Regions from separate parts of the Faecalitalea cylindroides genome, predicted to be linked through region 2. Evidence: riboswitches for the same ligand, from Rfam matches in the RefSeq annotation. Region 2 holds a riboswitch; the other holds the start of a gene.
The links. Region 2 has a riboswitch for S-adenosylmethionine ahead of PND65_RS06995 (hypothetical protein). Riboswitches for the same ligand answer to the same signal wherever they lie in the genome.
Positions count from the first base shown of each region.

Region 1: linked by a shared signal. The riboswitch ahead of metK (methionine adenosyltransferase) and the one ahead of PND65_RS06995 (hypothetical protein) in region 2 are both predicted to bind S-adenosylmethionine.

Region 1 is NZ_JAQLXG010000003.1:151,477-159,833, reverse strand. Features, by position in the region: gene PND65_RS03190 (M15 family metallopeptidase) at 1-974, opposite strand, end outside; gene PND65_RS03185 (serine hydrolase) at 984-2,183, opposite strand; gene PND65_RS03180 (LytR/AlgR family response regulator transcription factor) at 2,352-2,933, shown strand; gene PND65_RS03175 (hypothetical protein) at 2,944-3,267, shown strand; SAM-I-IV-variant riboswitch at 3,323-3,436, shown strand; gene metK (methionine adenosyltransferase) at 3,487-4,578, shown strand; gene PND65_RS03165 (nucleotidyltransferase family protein) at 4,592-5,506, shown strand; gene PND65_RS03160 (immunoglobulin-like domain-containing protein) at 5,697-6,659, shown strand; gene PND65_RS03155 (MarR family winged helix-turn-helix transcriptional regulator) at 6,747-7,193, shown strand; gene PND65_RS03150 (MATE family efflux transporter) at 7,190-8,357, shown strand, end outside.
Region 2 is NZ_JAQLXG010000011.1:47,732-56,088, reverse strand. Features, by position in the region: gene PND65_RS07005 (ABC transporter substrate-binding protein) at 1-833, opposite strand, end outside; gene PND65_RS07000 (sugar phosphate isomerase/epimerase family protein) at 830-1,606, opposite strand; gene PND65_RS06995 (hypothetical protein) at 2,521-2,808, opposite strand; SAM riboswitch class I at 2,891-2,976, opposite strand; gene PND65_RS06990 (MATE family efflux transporter) at 3,080-4,408, opposite strand; gene PND65_RS06985 (pyridoxamine 5'-phosphate oxidase family protein) at 4,637-5,110, shown strand; gene PND65_RS06980 (hypothetical protein) at 5,130-6,704, opposite strand; gene PND65_RS06975 (ABC transporter ATP-binding protein) at 6,697-7,401, opposite strand; gene PND65_RS06970 (type II CAAX endopeptidase family protein) at 7,655-8,357, opposite strand, start outside.

The DNA.
Region 1 (8,357 bases), on a different contig from region 2:
GGTTGTATCAAATCAAAAGCCAACCCGGTTTGATGTTCAGAATATCCAGGTCTTGCTGAAAATGTATCAGCGCTTGCCTGACCGTATGAGTTAACATAATTTTGATAAAGAGAACTTTGATATTGATAACTACGATATCCACTGTAGGAATTGCTGATTGAAAGCCCAAGACTTTGCATGTCGGCAATCATTTTTTGAAGTTGAGATAAAGCCGTTGGATCTTCTTGAGATCCATAGTTTGCAGGTAAAGGATGTTTCTTATTCACGATAAGAATGCCGTTTACATAGTATGGCTCAATGGTAGTTTGAGGTGTTGAAGGATTATTTTGATTTTGTTCGGTTGAATTATTTTGACTAGAAGAAGTATCATTTTGATTTTGTTCGGTTGAATTATTTTGACTAGAAGAAGTATCATTTTGATTTTCTTCATTTTGAATAACTATATTGAATTCTTTTGAAGTAGAATTATTGTATTTATCTGTGGCCTTGATTTTACCAATATAGGATCCAGGTGTAGTAAAATCAACTTCTTGTGTATCAAAGCTTAAAGTACATTCACTTAGATCTTCTACAGTAAAATGCTTAGAAAAATCATAACTGCTATCATTGAGAGCTACATCTATAGGATCTGAAGAAGCAGTTATTTTGGGCTTTGTTGTATCTTTTACTTTGATTGTTAATGATTTTGAATGATCAATCAAAGCGTGATAGGATAAAGCGACTTTGTAAGTTCCTACAGCCGGATAATCTTTATCGGGTTCATTTTTAATCTTGGAAGTATCAATGCGAATGTTACTTGGTTCAATGAAAGATGAATTAAACAATTCTTTTGTATTAATATTTATGGACTTTCCATATTCCATTGTATAAGATGTTTGTTTTAAGGAAGGCATGGAAAAATAGATTGCCAAAGCAATGAGAACTATACAACTAGCTGTGCCTGCACCAATATAAATTTTAGTATTTTTCTTCATAGTATCCCTCTATTCTAAAGTGAATAATTTTGTTTCATATGTGTAAAATAAACTAGATATTTCTTTAAAAAAGTCTGTTTTATTTGAAATCTGATCGGTGAATAATACAAGAATATAATCTTTATCAGGAATGTACACGATACCACCATCTAGATATAAATCATAAGCCCATCCCGATTTATGCGCGAATTCTACAGTATTTGGTAATCCTTGCCAAATGGCTCTTTGATCTGAACATTGTTTTAAAAGATTGAGCATTTGATCACATGCAACTTTTGATATAATCTTTCCTTGATACAGCAAGTCAAATAATAAGCCAATATCGCTGGGGCAGCTCATGTTTGATCCATTGTCACTAAAATAGATATCACCGGGTGATAAACTATGATGAAGCTGCGTGTTCTGCAAACCTAATTGCATCATATATGTATTCACAACTTGTAATCCTTTTATGCCATCCCCATTTCCTAACATGGTTATTAGGGCATTATAAGATGTATTATCACTGTGTATGATCATATTATCTAGATAAGTTTGACAGGAATCATATTCCAATAAACCTTGATCTATATAGTTATATACAGTAACTAAAACGCAAACTTTGATGATCGAACATGGATAGAATGTATTATCATTGATGGAAATCTCTTGTTGTGTCCTTAAATCTTTAAAATACAAGCCGACATTTCCTCCGTATTTATTAATGATCGCTTGAGCCTGCTTTAAAAGTGTATCTTCATCGATTAATAATTGTCCGTCTTCATTGAATATTTTTTCTTTGTATTGATTTGTTACCATTTTTCCATCCTTGTCAAAATATGATATCTGGTCGTTTTCGTTCATGGAAACTTTCTTAAATTGATTCTTAATTTGTTTTCCATCTTCATCAAAATAGTAAAAATCATCTTCAATTCGATATAATCCTTTTACCATGGTGCCATCTTCTTTGAAATAGTAGGTATTGTCATCTATTTCAGTAAATCCAGTCTGCATGATGCCGGTTTCTTTATTAAAATAATAGGTTTGGTTTTCTATAGTTTGAAATCCGTAAAGTAAGTCGCCTTCTTTTGTCCTGTAGACAATCTGATCACGGCTAAATATATTTTTTGGAACAAACCCGGATCTAGAAGAAACAAATTTAAAAGAAACAAGAAAAACGAAAATACAAAGAGACAAAATGATTATTATAATTCTTTTCTTCTTTCTCACTGTATCACCGGCTTTATCTTTACTTATATAATAAACTTATTTTAGGCTGCATAGTATAAAAAAAGAACAAGAGGTTAAAAAAATGGCATAACTGGAATTATGTCTTATAACTAATTATTATTTTAACATAAATACAAATATGAACTAGATGAATGTGTTTCATCAAAAATGTTATTGGATCAGGCATGTGTTTATGATTTTTTGTTTATGGATATAGAATTGGGTTCAGAAAATGGAATTGATCATGGATTAAAAATTCGTAAGAAACATAAGAATTGCCATATTATTATTACATCAAATTATACAAAGTATTTAATTGATGGGTATAAGGTAAAGGCGGATCGTTATTTATTGAAACCAATTAGTCAGGAACTATTTGATAGTGAAATGGCACCGGTATTTCGTGAATATTATGCAGAAAACACAACCATCTATGATGAAAAGATTTCGCGATATCGAATTCGTTTGAATGATATTGTGTATATTGATTTTTTTGATAAAAATTCATATTTGGTATTTGATAATGGGAAGAAATTAAAAACTCCATATCCTTTATATTATTGGGAAGAAAAATTATCCAAAGAATATTTTGCGAGATGCTACAAAAGTATATTGGTGAATTTAAACTATGTAGATACAATCGTAAAAAACGATATTATTTTAGTGAATAAACAAAAAGTTCCAGTTTCAAGATTTTATCGCAAACAGTTTGAAGAAAAGTGGTTAGAAAATATTCAACGAATGTTATAAAATTGTATATATGAAAGAGATTATCCGAGATTTTTGTCAAGGCATCTATGATGCGATGTGTTCAAATCGAGAATTTATTGAAAAATATACATTTGAAGATCTTTTTGAGATTGTCTTAAAAGCTTTTTATGCTCTAGTGCTTAAGGTGCTTACCTTGGCCTTAGGTATTGTCGCTTGTGTTTTGGCTGCCGTTAAACTAAATATTAATTTTTATACCATATTTTGGGTTGGAATTACGCTTTGGCTTTGTTGGTTTATGGCAGATAGAGATCTTAAAAAAGCTGCTGCTTTGATACGAGATATTTCCAATCTAAATGAAAAGCCAAAAGAATGATCAAAAGATCATTGTTTTACTTGAAACCATATATAAAAAATGATTTAATATCTGTGCACATTATCAAGAGATGGGTTAGAGAGTTAGCTCAAAGATCCCACACCAACCTGATTTTAAAATTAAGGTGGTCCCGCTAACAACGATAAGAAGTATAAATAATTACAACATACTTCTTAGAGTATGTTTTTTTTATGATATGATATGTGTAAGGAGGAAAAAATGAAAAACTATATTTTCACTAGTGAGAGCGTTACAGAAGGACATCCAGATAAGGTATGTGATCAGATTGCGGATGCAATTCTGGATGCAGCCCTTGAACAGGATCCATATTCAAACATGGCGGTTGAATGTACGATCAAAGATGATTTTGTGTTGATTTATGGAGAAGCGAATACAAAAGCAGATATTGATTATGCAGCGATTGCGTTGGCAACGATCAAAAAGATCGGATACGAAGAAGAATATCATGTTCATGTTGTTGTAAACCAGCAAAGTCCTGAAATTCACAATGCGGTAAACCGTGATGATGTTTGCGCAGGTGATCAGGGAATCATGTTTGGTTATGCATGTGATGAAAGCAAGGAGTATATGCCTTTGCCAATTTACTATGCGCATAAGTTAGCTATGCAGTTGACAAAAGTAAGAAGAAACAATCCTAAATTAAAACCAGACGGAAAAACACAGGTATCTGTTGAATATGAAAACGATGAAATCAAACGTATTGATACGATCGTTGTTTCTACGCAACATGCAGCGGATGTTTCACAAGAAGAAATCAAAGAAATCATCATGAATGATGTCATTAAACCATGCATCAATGAGAATTTATTGGATGAAAATACAAAATACTTTATCAATCCAAGTGGAAGCTTTGTTGTAGGTGGATCTTTTGGGGATTCCGGAACAACTGGACGTAAAATTGTATGTGATACATATGGTGGACGCGGACGTATTGGAGGGGGATGCTTCTCTAGTAAAGATCCAACGAAAGTAGATCGTAGTGCAGCTTATTATTGCCGCTATGTTGCCAAAAGTATCGTAGCAAACAAATTAGCACGTCGAGCAGAAGTACAGGTATCTTATGCGATTGGTAAAAAAGAACCGATTTCGCTTTGTGTAGACACATTTGGAACAGGAAAGTTTGAAGACGAAAAGATTCTTGAAATCATCGAAAACAACTTTGATTTCAATGTTGATAATATCTTGAAAGAACTTGATCTAAGAAAACCAATCTACCGTAAGACAAGTTGCTATGGTCATTTTGGGGATCCACAGTTCTCATGGGAGAAGATAAAAGAGTTAAAATTCTAGGAAGGAAAGAAGTATGAACACTACATTAGTAATCATGGCAGCAGGCATTGGTTCTCGTTTTGGAGAAGGTATCAAACAGCTTGCCAAAATGGGACCAAATGGAGAAATTATCATGGATTACTCTATTTATGATGCCAAGGAAGCCGGCTTTAACAAGGTCGTATTTATCATTCGAAAAGATATTGAAGAAGAATTCAAGAGCGTAATTGGAGATCGTATTCAAAAACACATTGATGTTGAGTATGTTTTCCAAGATATCAATGATGTTCCAGAAGGTTTTTCTGTACCAGAAGGACGTACAAAACCATGGGGGACAGGGCAGGCAGTTTTATGTGCTAAAGAAGTAGTTAAAGATCCTTTTGTTGTCATCAATGCAGATGATTATTATGGAAAAGAAGCATACAAGAAACTACATGACTTTTTAGTTTCTAATGAAAAGCTTGATGCGAAATATACTATGGGTATGGCTGGCTTTGTCTTGAAAAATACTTTAAGTGAAAATGGAACAGTCACTCGTGGTATTTGTAAAGGCGAAAACGGATTGTTGAAAACCGTTATTGAGACAAAAGGAATCAAAGAAGAAAATGGCAAGATCTTATGTGATGATCCTGAAGTAGAAGCTTGGGTAAAACCAGAAGATCTTGTATCAATGAATATGTGGGCAGCTTATCCAGATTTCATTGATTATTTAGAACAGGGCTTTAAAGAATTCTTATCAAATATCGATGATGATCCAATGAAAAAAGAGTACTTATTACCAATTATCGTAAATGGTATGTTAGAAGAAAAGAGTGTGCAAGTTAAGATTTTGGAAACAAATGATCGCTGGTTTGGTGTAACATACAAAGAAGATAAAGAAGCCGTACAAAATTCGTTCAAAGAATTGATTGAAAAAGGTGTTTATCCAGAAAATCTTTGGAATGATTAATAGAAGAGCTTGGTTAAGACAAGCTCTTTTTTATGCTATTTCCATAAAAATGTAAACGGTAACGGGTTTATAATGTGTGAAATTGTCAAAAATACTGGACTTTTTTAGAAGATTATTGTAAGTTTCTTAACTGTGTGTTTTGAAAAATACACAAAAAAACAGAAAAAAGTACCAGGAGGCAAGAAATTATATGATAAAAAAAATCACTAAAACTGTTCTCGCTACCGGATTATTTTTGAGTTTTACAGCGGGAAATACTGCTGTTTTTGCAAGTACAAAAAGTGATGCTGAGGTTAAATTGCCGATTTCATTAACAGAAGCGGCTTATCAAGATGAAGAATCACTGATGGAAATTGTTCATAATTCTTTTGATGAAGAATTAACCGGATTAAAAGTAACAAACACGACAAAGTCAAGTGTTGAGATGGAATCCGATGATTACATGATTGAGGCTAAGGGAATCAATTTGGATAAGACAGGCTTGCAGAATGTTTCTTTGACTTTAACAAAGAAAGCCGGCAAAAATCCATTGCCGATTGAATTACCGGTTACTGCTCAACAAGTCAGTACAACTCCAGAGACTTCTACAAAAACAGTAATTGTAGATGTTAAAGACGTAGTTGCTCCAACGATCGAAACAGAAGAATCATTTGTGACTGATCAGGGAGTTAGCTTAGATCTAGCAAGTCAGATCAGCGCAAGTGATGATAAAGATGAAACAGTTGAAGTATCTTTAAATGGAGATGTTGATTACAACACAATCGGTTCCTATCAAGTGGAAGCAACCGCTACAGATAAAAGTGGAAACACAACAACAAAAATAGTGACTGTCAATGTTGAAGAAAATTTTTATGACAAGATTGCTTCTGCTGCATTGGCTCAATTAGGTGTTTATCAAGATTGTACGATGTTGGTAACAAATTCTTTGAAGGCTGTAGGAATTAATTTCCATGGATCACCGGCTGCTTACTTGTCTTTGGGGACTGTTACAGATAATCCAGTGCCTGGAGATATCATCGTATACAGTGGTCATGTAGCAATCTATATTGGAAATGGTCAGGCTGTGCATGGTGGATGGTTAGGAAATCAAACTGTCATTTCAACAGTTGAATGTGATAGACCGTTTATTGCCTATGTGCATGTAACAAAATAAGCGCACGATGCGCTTTTTTTTTATTGACTTTTGTACTATAGAAGACTAAACTATCTTTTAGTTTACAAGTAAACTAATGGAGGCATTATGAAAAAGAATGTGGAAAATTTGCTGTCATCATTTGCTAAGATTCGACGCTTTTATGCCAATGAATTACAAAATAAGCTAGAAAAGGAAAATCTTACACCTAATGAGATTTCAATATTGATCTTACTATCCAATAACCCTTCAGTCACGACAAGTTCGCAGCTCGTTTATTTTTTACAGGTATCTAAAGGATTGGTGAGTCGAAGTATTGATGGTTTAGTGAAAAAAGGATTGATTCAATGTGTACAGGACGATAAAGATCGTAGAGTTCAAAGAATTGTATTAACTCCAGCATCGAAAACTATAACTATAAAAATCACAAATGAAGTTAGAAAAATTAATGATCGGATTTTAAAAGATATTTCAGAAGAAGAGATTATTCAGATGGAGAGCACGATATCAAAGATTATCGAGTGTTTTGAATCAAAAGGAGGAAGGAATGTATGAAGTTAACAATGTCAAATGAAGTGGATTTAGGTAAAGAATCTGTTAAGAAACTATTCTGGATCTTAGCTTTACCAGCTATTCTGTCTCAGGTTATCAACGCTTTATATAATGTGGTTGATCGTATGTATATTGGACATATTCCTGAAATAGGATCAGCGGCATTGACGGGAGTTGGGGTTTGTTTTCCAATTATTATGATTATCAGTGCAACAGCGTATTTGTTTGGTGTTGGAGGCGCACCACGTGCAAGTATTTTTATGGGGAAAAAAGATAATAAAACAGCTGAAAAGATATTAGGGAACTGCTTTATTTCTTTAGTGATCGTTGCTTTGATAATAACGATCATTGTGTTAATTTTTAATGAACCATTGTTATATTTGTTTGGAGCCAGCGAAAATACGATTGGTTATGCAAGAAGCTATATTTGTATTTATGCAATTGGAACGATTTCTGTCATGGTAACACTTGGACTAAATGCATTTATCTCGGCACAGGGCTTCTCAAAGATAAGTATGCTGACGGTTCTTATTGGTGCGGTTACTAATATTGTTTTAGATCCAATCTTTATTTTCGTGTTTAACATGGGAGTGAATGGAGCAGCATGGGCGACAATTATTTCACAGACAATTAGTGCAATTTGGGCTTTTCAGTTCTTATTATCAAAGAAAACAGTACTACGTCTAAGAAAAGACTGTATGAAAATCGAAAAGGATATCCTTGTTCCGTGTATCGGCTTAGGTGTAGCTCCATTCATTATGCAGTCAACAGAGAGCGTTTTAGTGTTGTGCTTTAATTCTTCTTTATTGGCTTATGGTGGAGACCTTGCTGTTGGAGCTATGACTATTCTTTCTAGTGTTATGCAGTTTGCAATGTTGCCTTTGCAGGGAATGACACAGGGTGGACAACCAATTATTAGTTATAATTATGGGGCAGAAAAGCTTGATCGTGTAAAGAGTGCCTTTAAATTACAGTTAATGGCTTGCTTTATCTATGCTTTAGCGTTGTGGTTATTGGCAATGTTTGTTCCTTCTTTATTTGCGATGATTTTTACATCTGATCCAGATTTAGTTGAAATTACATCATGGGCTTTGCGAATTTATTTGTTCGCGATCCCAATGATGGGAATACAAGTTGCTTGTCAACAAACGTTTATTGCCTTTGGAA
Region 2 (8,357 bases):
AAGATATAATCGATGAATGCCTTTGCTTGATCAGAATTTGCACAATCTTTGACCATTCCAATTGGCTCAGTGATTACTAAAGATCCTTCTTCAGGGTATACAAATTCTACCTTTGCGCCATCAGCCTTTGCTCGCAAAGCCATATAGTCAACGATCATTCCATAGGCCTTTGTACCATCCGTAACCGATTGTAAAACCGTTCCATTTCCTTGTTCAACAGCTACATTGTTATCCTTTAGAGCTTGATAGAAATCCCATCCAAATCCATCAGTCTGCGTCAATACGCTCAAGTTATAAGATGCAGCACCTGAATAAAGTGGACTAGGCATGACCACATTGTCTTTTGCTGCCTCGCCTGTCAAATCAGCAAACCCTTTCACTTCACCATCAACTAGATCTGTATTATAAACAACACCCGTCGTTAAGATCTTTGTCCCTGTGTATGTATGATCAGTATCATAGTATTCTTCGCTGATTCCTTCCAATTCTGGCGATTCATAAGATTCTAAAATATCCTCTGCTTTCAATGCCTCAAACGTTGTTGCATCCGATACTAACAATACATCCGCCAATACAGAACCCACTTCTTTTTCAGCCAATACTTTACTTACGACTTCTTCTGTTCCACTACGGAAAATATCTACTGTTACATCTGGATAAATCTCATTAAAACCTTCAACTAAAGCTTGAATATCCTCTTCCGGCTGAGAAGTATAGACCGTCAAACTTCCTGAAAGGCTAGTCGTATCTTCTGTTAATGTACTTGTTTGCGCTTGACATCCAGTCGCCAAAGCCATCATTCCAGCCATTGCCAATACACCTAATTTTTTCATTGTTCTTTCTCCCATTCCTTTAGAAATTCTGTTTCTTTTCGCACACGCTCAAAGTTTCTTCCTATCGCAAACCCTTCGACGACTACCGGAACATCATCATGCCTTAACTGATGTAAAACTTGAACGATGTCCAAATCGCCTGGCTCACTTATCGGCGTATGCAATTTCTTTCCGATTTTATTTGTGATATGAAACTTTGAAATTGGACTCAATTTATTTCGATATGCCATAAATTCTTCTGTGCTCTGACAATGCGCAAGATCCAATGTAAGACTCACAGAATCTTTAACATCTCGAATAAAATCATCCATTTCCTCCGGCGTTGTTACAAACTCTTTCGGAATCTTTTCCATCAATTCTACGGAAACATGAACATCTTGTAAGTCCGCATAATCTACGATTTCTACCAAATTTTGTCTAGCTCGCCTTTTCGTTTCCTTATCTACAAACAAAGAACATCTCGGAGGATGCAAGGTGACGACATTGCTTCCTACTTTTCTTGCCAAATCGATGGACGTTTTGATTTCTTTAATCGATGCCTTTCGAATTCCTTCGTTGACAGAGGCATAATTCAAGTCCCAGCTTTTGGCATGGATGATCGTTTTAATGTTTGTTGCTTGGCAAGCTTGGATCCATTCATTCATGTCCAAAGCACAAGATTCGACTTGTTGCGCCCAAAGCTCCACGCCCTCATAGCCATTTGCCTTTGCCATTTCAACGATTTCTCGGCTTGTCGCTTCCCACATCAATGTCGAAGAAAAATAGAATTTCATTAATCTTCACCACTTTCTCCGTGATTGATAATAACAAACGAACGTTCATTTAAAGTTAATGAAGTGTAAAATACTCGTAAAGATTGAAAGCTTTTAACTTAAGGCCAGAAATTAACTAACTATAATTCAAAGAATTATTATTAAAATTGATTTTTACTATTCTTATATATCCCTACTTTTGATGCTGTCACTTTCGTCCATGTTTCAAAATGTTTGATCCATATCCAAAGAAATCTATTTGTTAAAACAAGAGTATCTGTCCCAAAAAAAGATCTAACAGGATATACCAAATTGATCGATGGTATTTAACCAGCTCACAGTGAAGAATCTATTCAATGAATGAATCAACCAATATACCCGTCTTTAAAAAGATGGATCAATAAAACAACAGCCAGGCAGTTATTAGGTACAACTGCCTGACATTTCGTGGTTATCATCACTTACCTTTAAACAATGTTTTGCATAATAAGCATGCCAATATTCATTTAAAAATCACTTACACATTTCCCTTAACAACCCCTATTTTCCATCACATTCTGGATTTATAAATTCTGTATCCATATAATCATCCATATCATTTAATTCCCTAATATATATTAACCTTTTTAAAATACTTTTCGCTCGAACATGATTTCTTTATACCATTTTAGTTTATCTCATATTGATTTTTATCAATTCTTCTATATTAAATTTACAAATCATACTTACTTTTAATCATTTTCAGTTTTATAATGTATCCAAAATGCACTCGAATTGGATCATTTTTTCTAAAATAAAACCAACTACTGCATAATTTGCAAGAGTTGGTTTTTACTTCTAATGTCGTTTCACTATTCGAACTCGACTCCTATCAATTATTTACATTTATATTATATTGATTATATTTATTGATTGTATTTAATATGTACTAAATTTTAAAAATTTATTCTTTTTAATGAAGAATAATCGACATGAACAATTTCCTTATTTGTCGCAAATGACATTTTCCAACACATACTTGATATAAACGCAATCGTTTTATCTGAATGAACAGCTATGTAATATGATAAACGATGATGTTTTTCCAGCTTTTCTCCACTCATCCATGTTGCACCTAATTCCATTAATTCTTTTTTAAAGTTTTCTTCAGTTTTATCATCTTTTAAATAAAACCAAATTGTATCCTTTCCATACTTTTCTAAGATCATTTTTACATTATTCATTTTTAGTTCCTCCTTTTCACCTATAAAGAGGACAAAAAAAACGATCCCATCGTCATGACAGGATCATATATTTTCTAATTTGATCCTATCATTCAAGCTTTAGCACCTTGCCATTGGTAGGTTGCTGTGTGGTCAATGAGCTTGTCTCTCGCACACTCTTTATAGGTATCTAGATTATATTCTATTCAATAGATTATTGTAAACACGTTTATCACTTTTTAAACCATTTAACCAGTATAAACAAAAGTTTTATCGTTCATTAAGGAAAGAATCAAATCTCTAGATGAACGATTTCTTTTCTTTTGATACGCTCATACAGAATAACACCTATTACAGTTGTTAAAAATTCAGCCACTGGATAAGTCATCCATACCCCTGTCATTGACCATAATAGAGACAATAAAAAGGCAAATGGGATGATAAAAATAAAACCACGTAATAAAGATAAGACGTAAGCCGGAATCGCTCTTTCAACAGAGGTAAAGAAAGTTGATAAAATGATGTTATAGCCAATAAATGGACTGGCGATAAAATAAATTTTTAAACCTGTTACTGCAATTTCCTGCAAAGCCATATTATTTTCACTGTTAAATACAGATGTAATTGGATCATCAAACAAGTAGATGCATGTATAAATAACAAACGATAATATCAGCATGGTAATCATGGCGTAATTTAACATTTTTCTAGCCATGTATTTTTCACCTTTACCATAAAATGTGCTGATTAAAGGTTGGATCCCTTGCCCAATACCTGTGTATATCGCAATGATCACAAGCGATATATTAGCTACCACACCATAAGCTGCAACGCCGGTATTTCCAGCCAATCCAAGGATGATCATATTAAAAACGATCATGACTATACCCCCAGATACTTGAGATACTAAAGAAGGAAACCCCAATGCAACATCTTGTTTAAAGATATAGAATCTTAAGCTGGTCCAAATAAAATGGAATGTATTTTTCTTTTTGATCCAATGAGGAAGCATGATCAAAATACTGATGATTGGCGAAAGGCCAGTCGCAAAAATAGCCCCAAAGATACCCATGTTCATCGGAAAGATAAATACATAATCTAATATGATATTTGAAAAACTTCCTATTAACATAGCTGCCATTGCAAGATGTGGGCTTCCATCATTTCGTACAAAACATAAAAATACATTATTCAAAATAAAGGATGGTGCAAATAACATCAACCAATATAGATATGTATTCGTCAGTTCCAAAACACTGGTATCAGCACCTAGTAAAGATGCGATATCTTTCGAAAAGAAAACGCCCAACAACATATATATAACTGAAAAAATCAAAGAAATAAAAATCGTATTTGAGTACAGACGATTGATTTCATCTTGTCTTCCCTGGCTTTTACAAACCGAAAATCTTGTGGCAGCCCCCATGCCTAACATTAAGCCTGTTCCATAGATAAAGTTATATACAGGAATTGCCAAATTCAATGCTGTTAATCCATTGGCACCAAGGCCTTTGGAAATAAAAAATGTATCCGCCAATATGTAACAAGAAACACCTAAAGTACCTAATACACTTAAAAAAGTATAGTTCGTAAATTCTTTTAAGTATGACCGTTTTTCCATATCCTCACTCCTAACACAAAAAAATAGCGTCCAAGCTTTCCATCTCCAACGGCCTACGGATAGAAAGTTTGAGCGCTAAACTTCTTACCCGGCGGCAAGAAGTGCCCATTTCATTTTCGCATCTATTATATTGAAAACATTTTTATTAGGCAATACCTTTAACTTATCTTTAACACCTATTGAACCAGCATCTTACTTTGAGTATAGTTATAAAAAAGGAGAACTTCTATGCGACGTTTTAAACAAGAACTACCATATGATGAATGTCTACACATCCTACAAAAAAATCATTCTGGAACACTGGCTTTATGTGATAAGGAATCGTATCCATATGCCTTGCCACTAAGCTATGTCTATGATGAAAACTGCATTTATTTTCACAGTGCAAAAGAAGGACATAAGATCGATATCTTACAAAAGAACCCAAAAGTATCTTTTTGTATAATCGATCAAGATGTAATCCAACCTTTAGAATATACTACATATTTTAAAAGCGTTATTGTCTTTGGCAACATTGAGATCCTTGAAGACAATGAATCTAAAATTGAACCTTTAAAAAAACTAGGATCAAAATATGCCCCAAACAACACCGAAGAAGCTTTAGATAAAGAAATACAAGTTGGCATAAACAACCTTGTGATCTTAAAGTTAAACATCGATAAGATCAGTGGAAAACAAGCAATCGAATTAATGAAAGAATAAAAAGCAGCGTTTGCTGCTTTTATCGTCTAAGTCGAAATGTCTGGCTGGCTTTTTTATAAACCAAACGATAGGAAATCACAAAATAAACCAAAGAAAATAAAGTCATGATTGTTCCAAAAACATATGTACTCATATGAAGATAAATGAAGGCAAAACAAATTCCATATGTTAATGACATAATCAAACTATATGTTGCGCTCTTGGTTTCCGTAAACTCATTATATGGCTGCAGTAAATAGTAACAAGTCAAATAATGAATCGAAAAGAAAATGCTGGTAGAAATAATACATATAAAGACAATTAGATATACTAACAAACTTTCCTTGCTTCCACTTAATGCTAATAAAACATCAAGCCCAATTGCCAAGGCAACAGCTGGAAGTAAATTGATCAAGATCAAAGAGCGCAATCGTAAGCGAAATAAAGAAAGGATCACTTCTGGTCTTCGATAGAAAGAATATGTCAACATACTATGATCACAGTTACGAAACATTGCCTGTACAACTGACTTTGAAGAATTAAATGAATACAAAATAAAGATAAAATATGGTAAATAATCAAGTACAAATTTTTGTACGATCATACCCACTTCATCAAAAAAGAGCTCTCCAATTCCAATCACAAGTGCAACGCCTATGATGATCAAACTCAATTTCTTGGAATAACGCCACAAGATTTTTTTATGACGTTTAACAAATAAATCATTAAAATACGCATAGCCTGTTTTATCACTAGTGATCGATTCATCCATTTTGATTGCATCAGTTATATTTTTAGCTTGTGCATCTTTCATGATCGCCTGCATATCTAAAGGCGTATTCTGCAGTAAGATTCGATACATCTCTTTATATTTTCCATAGTTCCAAACATATCTGGATAAAATCAATCCCACTATACATACAATAAGCATGGCTCCTATATATACATAGAAAGGTAAAAAAGTTTGAAAAAATAAAACTGCATAAGCCAAGATCCAACAAATAATAATTCCGGTCCATACTGTAAACACAGGACTGTTTTCATTACGAATCTGCCCTTTTTTATCAAACCGGTATAACGAAAAAGCCGCACTGATCATTTTGGAAAAAACAATATAAACAGGTATCAAAATACATATATAAAGAGGAATATTAAAGAAAAAACGTAAACAAATCAAGGAAATTCCCATTCCCAACAATATCTTAAACATATTGTATAAATAGTTAGTCAAAGTATATTTTCTTGCATCCATACGCATCAAGATCATGGCGTAATATTTATCTTTCGTAGGATCAAACATCGTATTGTTTGAAATGGCACCAGCAATCGTCAAGAAAAACAGAATATTTAAGATCATCAAAATTTTTGTATCATTGGATATAAAGAAAACAGGAACAAAAACAAACACCAAAACATACAAACCCTTATTGATAAATATACTTAATAATTCCCATAACAAAGCAATGCACGTAATAATATTTTTTAGAATCGTATTCCCATATAAAGTTACAGGTATTACTTTTTTGACAAGAGGAATTTGTCGAAGTGCATATAAAATTGAATTAATGCGATATGCCATTTTTAATTGAAATGATATCCAAAAACATTTAAGCATGATCTTCCTCCTGCAAGATGCGTAAGATATCTGTTTTTAATTCTTCTTCATCTAAAGTTGAAGATACAGCTCTTAACTCTCCCTGACTCAACAAAACAATCTCATCGCAAAGATCAAAAGCCAATTCCATGATATGCGTCGATAAAATCAATATACGATCATGTTTAAGATCTCTTAATATATTTTTCATCTCTTCAGCGACAACAACATCTAAAGAAGTCAATGGTTCATCCAATAATAAAACTTTGGGTGAAGCTATGATATTGATCAACATCTGCATTTTATTTTTCATACCATGCGAAAAATCCTTTAATAAACGATCACGATCTTCTCTTTCCAAATTAACGATATCAAAGTATTCATCAATTTCTTTTTCTTCCTGCAGGCTCTCTTTATTAATTTCAATAAAAAATTTTAGAAATTCACGTGCTGTCAAAAATTCAGGAACTTGAGGTGTTGATAATACATAACCTATATCTTCCAATCGTAAATCATGCTCACCCATTTCATCTTCAAGATAAAACCTTCCACCATCAACTGAAATATCTTGATTCAAACAATTGAACAAAGTTGTTTTCCCTGCACCATTTCTTCCTAATAAGCCATAGATCTTCCCTGGCTCAAAAGTGAATGTGACATCCTTTAAGACATCTTTAGTATCAAATCGTTTTTGAAGATGTTCTATTTTTAGTTTCATACGTCTATCCCTTTCATACATTACTATAAAAGTATTATATCATTACTACCCCCCCCCCATGACAATTGTATCTTTTCTTTCTATACTGAAAACAAAGGGAGATAGAGGTACATATTGTTGACTCTGACATAATTCAACTTTACGCTTATATTGGATGAAAACAATACTTTCCAGATATTGAAAAGCGACCAATCATAAAGACTGACCGCTTTGTATAATACTGGATATGAAATTGTTAAATTAGGATTTGCTATTATCTTATATATCTTTTATTTATATTTAAAATTAGTATTGATACTATTATTGTTACAATTAAAGTTATACAACAACTTAACAAACTATAATTAAATACAAATATTGCAGATAACCCATTTATTAAACAATGAGTTAATATACAAGGAAATACACCTTTCGATACCTTTCTTATTGTTGCCAAAGCATAGCATAAGGTTAAACACATTATTCCAAAAAGAAAATAGTTCATATTTGCATTTGCTGTTCCTATTATAAAAAATATTGGTAAATGCCATAACCACCAAATAATAGAAGTAAAGATTGTTGCTATATGAAATCCAAATTTCTTTTCCAATTCAGGTTGTAAAATCATTCTCCATCCAACTTCTTCATTTCCACCACCAAATAACATCATTGGTAAAATTACTATAAGCATAAATATAGGAGCACCAAATTTAAATCCATTTATTGCACACCCCAAAACATAATAAATCAATACAAATAAAATTACTAAAATATAAGTCCAAATATTATGTTTTATATCAAATATCTTTTTTAACCATTCTTTTAAATTCTTAACTTTGTTATTTCTCTTTAGTGATATATAAGAGGCAATAGTTGGAGAGAATCCCCCGATAATGTGCATAATCCTTAAAAGTATATTATTTATTGTCAAGTTAAATATTTGACTAATTAAAGCACAACCACCCCAAAATATTAGC